Hyphomicrobium denitrificans ATCC 51888: one gene and its partner. The protein of the gene in region 2 interacts with the protein of the main gene of each other region in a pairwise test. Links are inferred from orthologs where the notes say so. Each region holds a gene or a part of one and is shown on either strand. Other genes may lie near its edges.

The links. Proteins that work in one complex are often made in the same cells at the same time.
Region 1: the proteins of HDEN_RS16355 (region 2) and HDEN_RS08275 interact in binary tests that used the Escherichia coli proteins (3 or more experiments, as listed by UniProt). The link is inferred for Hyphomicrobium denitrificans ATCC 51888 from one-to-one orthologs.

Annotation. Positions count from the first base shown.
Region 1 is NC_014313.1:1,714,249-1,717,248, reverse strand. It holds HDEN_RS08275 (two-component system sensor histidine kinase NtrB), read right to left. Parts: upstream 2,083-3,000; coding sequence 919-2,082; downstream 1-918. Other genes in the region: dusB (tRNA dihydrouridine synthase DusB), read right to left, coding at 2,079-3,000; ntrC (nitrogen regulation protein NR(I)), read right to left, coding at 1-919.
Region 2 is NC_014313.1:3,382,535-3,385,316, forward strand. It holds HDEN_RS16355 (P-II family nitrogen regulator), read right to left. Parts: upstream 1,670-2,782; coding sequence 1,331-1,669; downstream 1-1,330. Other genes in the region: HDEN_RS16350 (ammonium transporter), read right to left, coding at 1-1,279; tesB (acyl-CoA thioesterase II), read right to left, coding at 1,886-2,782. UniProt on the Escherichia coli protein: Involved in the regulation of nitrogen metabolism. Regulates the activity of its targets by protein-protein interaction in response to the nitrogen status of the cell.

The sequences.
Region 1 (3,000 bases), 1.7 Mb from region 2 along the record:
GGATCGGCACGACGTTGAGGCGATAGAACAGGTCTTCGCGGAACAGGCCTTGCTGGATTTGCGATTTGAGATCGCGGTGCGTGGCGGCGATGATGCGCACGTTCGTCTTGATCGGCGTGCGCCCGCCGACGGTCGTGTATTCGCCCTGCTGCAGCACACGTAGCAATCGCGTCTGCGCTTCGAGCGGCATGTCGCCGATCTCGTCGAGGAACAGCGTACCGCCTTCGGCCTGTTCGAAGCGGCCCGGCGTTCGCGTCTGCGCGCCGGTGAACGCCCCCTTCTCGTGCCCGAAGAGTTCGCTTTCGATCAGCTCGCGCGGAATCGCCGCCATGTTGATGGCGACGAACGGCCCGTGCCGGCGTTTGCCGTAGTCGTGCAGAACGCGCGCGACGAGTTCCTTGCCCGTCCCGCTTTCGCCGTTGATCATGACGGTCAGATCGCTCTGCGTCAGACGTGCGAGCACGCGATAGATGTCCTGCATCGGCAGCGATCGGCCGATCAGCGGCAGCTCGTCGGACTCCCGTTCCGTGGCGGGTGCCTGACGCTTGCGGCCGGGTTCCGACAGCGCTCGCGAAATGACGGCAACGACTTCGTTCAGGTCGAACGGCTTCGGCAGATATTCGAACGCGCCCTTCTCCGTCGCCGTCAGCGCCGTCATCAGCGTGTTCTGCGCGCTCATGACGATGATCGGCAGATCGGGCCGGAGCTTCTTGATGCGTGGAATGAGATCGAACGCGTTCTCGTCCGGCATCACGACGTCGGTGATGACGACATCGCCTTCGCCCTGACTGACCCAGCGCCACAGCGTCGCTGCGTTTCCCGTGGCGCGCGGCGCGAAGCCTGCACGCGCTAAAGCCTGATTGAGCACCGTGCGAATGGCGGTGTCGTCATCGGCAATGAGAACAGTGCCTCTGGCCATCAACCCTCTCTCGACGTTTGCAACGTGCCGGTTCGCGATCGCTGCATCGGCAGCAGAACGCGGAAGATTGTGCGTTTGGGTTCGCTATCGCATTCGATGATGCCGCCGTGGTCGGCGATGATCTTGGCGACGAGCGCCAGTCCGAGCCCGCTGCCCGAGGCTTTCGTCGTGACGAACGGATCGAAAAGATGCGGCCTCAGATGTTCCGGAATACCGCAGCCGTTATCCTCGATCTGGATCATCAGCGGCAGGCTGACCCGCGTGTCTGTACCCGGCAGCGACAGGCGCACGCCGGGCCGGAACGCCGTCTGCAGAACGATGCGACCGTTCTCGGGATTTCTGCCGATCGCTTCGGCGGCGTTCTTCAGAAGATTGAGAAAAACCTGCACGAGCTTGTCGCGATTGCCGAGCACCGACGGCAGCGACGGATCGTAATCTTCGACGTAGCGGATGCCGCTCCCGAACCCATGCTCTGCGATGCGGCGTACGTGATTGAGAACGTCGTGAATGTTGACGGCGTCTTTCGCCAGCGGCCGCTCGTCGCCGAACACTTCCATGCGATCGACAAGCGTGCAGATGCGATCCGTTTCCGAGCAGATGAGCTGCGTCAGCGCGCGGTCTTCATCCGATAGTCCAGGTTCCAGGAGTTGCGCCGCTCCGCGAATGCCGGAAAGCGGATTCTTGATCTCGTGCGCCAGCACGCCCGCCATTCCGGAAACCGAGCGCGCGGCGGCGCGATGCGTCAATTGCCGCTCGATCATCTGCGCCATCGAACGCTGCTGCAGCATCAGGAACATGTTGCGCGGTTCTTCCGGCAGCGGTCCGCCGTAAATATCGACCAGCTTGGAACCCGAGAAACGCGGCGTCGCGATCTCGATGCCATACTCGTTGATCGTCGCGCCCGTAGCCTGCACCTGCTCGACCAGCGCCATCAGCGGACAGCCGAACGCCACGATGTCGGACAGGCGGCTGCGCAGCAGCATCGGCGCGCTCATGGAAAAGAACGCTTCGGCCGCGGCGTTCGCAAAAACGATGGTGCCCTCCTCGCCGACAACGAGAATAGGATGCGGCAGCGCGCCGAGCAGGCTCTCGCGATCAACGGTCGGCGGTGGCGGAGGAAGCGCCGCGATATTCGATTTGCGCGCGGTTGCCTTCTGACTCATGCCGCGACGGGCTCCGCACCTGAATAGAACGCCGAAAGACCGTCGAGAACGTGCTGCGGATCGAGCGCCGTGCAGAGCCGCGCGCGCCACGCCTTGACCGTCGCCGTGTCGGCGCCGCTCGACAGCAGATACCAGCCGATATGCTTGCGCGCGTTCTTGAGGCCAAGCTCGCGGCCATAGTGCGTGAGCATGGCATCGACGTGCTCGAGCGCGATCTCGCGCTGGGTGGCGCGGCTCGGATCGCCGGGATCTCTGCCCGTCGAAAACGTCGCCGCGATGCGTCCCGGCATCCACGGCGCGCCATACGCGCCCCGTCCGACCATAACGCCGTCCGCGCCGGATGCGTCGAGTGCCTTGCGCGCGTCCGACGGACCATTGATGTCGCCGTTGACGAGCACCGGGAGCGAGGTCGCCTCAACGACGGGCCGGACGCCCTGCCAGTCGGCGGTGCCCGTGAAGAACTGGCAGCGTGTGCGCCCGTGCACGGTGATCAGTTTGACGCCCTCGGCTTCCGCCCGGCGCGCGAGATCAGCGGCGTTGCGCGATGTCTCATCCCAGCCGAGACGCATCTTGAGCGTGACTGGAACATTGACCGCCTGAACGACGGCGCGGATCAGCGACTGGGCATGATCGAGATTGCGCATCAGCGCCGAGCCCGAAAGCTTGCCTGTCACCTCTTTCGCCGGGCAGCCCATGTTGATGTCGATGACATCTGCGCCCTTGGCCTCGGCGATCCGCGCCCCATCGGCCATCCAGCGCTCTTCGCGCCCTGCGAGTTGCATGACGAACGGAGTTAACTCGCGCCCTTCGGCGCGCCGCAGGACGTCGGCCCGCGACTTGACCAACTCCTCGCTCGCAATCATCTCGGAAACGACGAACGTCGCGCCAAGCCGATGCGCCAGACGGCGAAAGGGAAGG
Region 2 (2,782 bases):
CGCCGGGCTTCGATACGTAGTCGGCGATGCCGGCGCCGCCCCAATCGGGGTTGACCAGAAGGCCGGTTGCGAGCGCGCCGACGATGCCGCCGATGCAGTGGACGCCGAAGACGTCCAGGCTGTCGTCATAGCCGAGTGCACTCTTGATCGCCGAGCAGAACAGGAAGCAGATCGGGCTGACGATGAGGCCGAGCACGATCGAGCCCATCACGCCTGCAAATCCGCAGGCCGGTGTGATCGCGACAAGACCCGCGACAACACCCGATGCAAGGCCGAGAGCGGAAGGCTTACCCTTCGAGGTCCACTCGATGATCATCCAAGAGAGCGCCGCAGCCGCGGTGGCGACGAAGGTGTTGATGAACACCTGCCCGGCGAACCCGTTTGCCTCGAGGCCAGAGCCCACGTTGAAGCCGAACCAGCCGACCCACAGAAGCGAGGCGCCGATCATGCAGTTGACCAGCGAGTGCGGGGGCATCTGCTCCTTGCCGTAGCCAATGCGACGGCCGAGGATGAGGGCTCCGACGAGGCCCGCGATACCGGCGTTGATGTGGACGACCGTGCCGCCAGCGAAGTCGAGCGCGCCCCACTTGAAGGAAATGCCGGCGTCATTCATCACCGCGTCATAGGCGGCCTGAGCCTGCGCCTTCGCTTCGGGAGCTGCCGAAGCGAGCGCCTTTGCGGCGGATGCGAAGGCATCCGGGCCGCCCCAGTACCAGACCATGTGCGCGATCGGGAAATAGATGAAGGTCACCCAGAGGCCCATGAAAACGAGCATGGCGGAGAACTTCAGGCGTTCGGCGACGGCGCCGAGGATCAGGCCTGGCGTGATGCAGGCGAACGTCATCTGGAAGACGATGTAGACGTATTCCGGAATGTAGACGCCGTTGGAGAAGGTTCCGGCGACGGTCGTCGAATCGACGCCCTTCAGGAAGGCTTTCGAGAAGCCGCCGACGAAGTCGTTCAGCGCGCCGCCGTTCGTGAAGGCCAGCGAGTAGCCGTAGAACACCCAGAGCAACGCCACGAGGCAGAGCGTGGCGAGAACCTGCATGAACATCGACAGCATGTTCTTCGTGCGAACGAGGCCGCCGTAAAACAGGGCGAGGCCCGGAACCGTCATCAGCAGCACGAGGATTGCTGCGGTGTACATGAACGCCGTGTCGGCCTTGTTCGGCACGGGCGTTGCGGCCGCGGTCTGGGCGAGCGCTGGATCAATGAGGAGCGCGGTCGCGCCAAGGGCTGCAAAGGCCCCTGCGTACCGCGCCAAGTTTCGAAACTTCATGTTGTGTGCTCCCTGATTGAAGGAAAACAAGTGCAGGTTTTTGAAAATCGCCTAGAGCGCGTCTTCGTCGGCTTCGCCGGTTCGGATGCGGACCGTGTGCTCGATGGGAGAGACGAAGATTTTTCCGTCGCCGATCTGGCCCGTCTTGGCGGAGCGCTGAATGGCGGCGATGGCCTTGTCCACCTGAGCGGCGGGCACGACGACTTCGATTTTGATTTTCGGCAGGAAGCTCACGGCGTACTCGGCGCCGCGATAGATCTCGGTGTGACCCTTCTGGCGTCCGTAGCCTTTGACTTCGGTGACCGTCATGCCCTGCAACGCCAGGTCCGTTAATGCCGAACGGACCTCCTCGAGCTTGAACGGTTTGATGACAGCAGTAATGAGTTTCATGGGTGCGCCCCCTCCTCTCCAACCGGATGTCCACGACTGCGCTTTCGGCCTACGCCGAAGCGAGATGGGGAAAGAGGGAGTCAAGACGCGTGCCAGTTTGGGCGCGAATGCTCAATGCATTGATATTACGAGATAAAACTTATCTTCGCGGGCGCGGAAGGTGGTCCTGGCGCGCTCAATAAGCACAGAAATTATGCACTGAATGCCGTTTGCCTGTTATTTAATCTGAAAGGCAGTCTCGCGCGGCCGCATCAGGCCTTCCTGGACCGTCGACGCCACCAGATGGCCCTGACGATCGAAGATGGAGCCGCGGCAGTAGCCGCGTGCACCGGAGGCGCTGGGGCTGTCCTGGACGTAAAGCAGCCAGTCGTCGGCCCGGAACGGGCGATGGAACCACATCGCGTGGTCGAGGCTCGCAAGCTGGATATCGCTGTCGAACAGAACCTTGCCGTGGGCGATCAGGGCCGTGTCGAGGAGGGTGAAGTCCGAGGCGTAGGTGAGGATCGCCTGGTGCAGGTGGGGGCTGTCGGGGAGCGTGCCGTTGGCGCGCAGCCAGATGGATTGCGCGGGTGTTTGCGGCTTCCGGCTCGCATAGCGGGAAGCGTCGACGATGCGCACGTCGATCGGATGCTCGCGATTCCAATACTTGCGCATGTTTTCCGGCAGGTGGTCCAATACGCCGCGCATCAATTCCTGGGCGCTCGGAAGCTTATCCGGCGGCGGCACGTCGGGCATCGTCGACTGATGGTCGTAGCCTTCTTCGGCCTTATGGAAGGAGGCACTCATCGAGAAGATGGCGCGGCCATGCTGGACGGCGCGCACGCGGCGGGTTGTGAAGCTACCGCCGTCGCGGATGCGCTCGACGTCGTAGATGATTTCGCGTTCCGGATCGCCGGCGAGAAGAAAATAGCCGTGCAGCGAATGAATTGGTCGTGACGGATCGACGGTTAACGCCGCCGACGCGAGCGATTGTCCGAGCACGAGCCCGCCGTAGACCCGTTGCCAACCTTCGCTGGAGCGCGGGCCGCGGAAGAGGTTGTCCTCTAGCGGCTCCGGCGTCAGCGTCGCGATCAGGCTGTCGAGAGCCGTTGGAGCAGCGGACTTGGCTGTCAT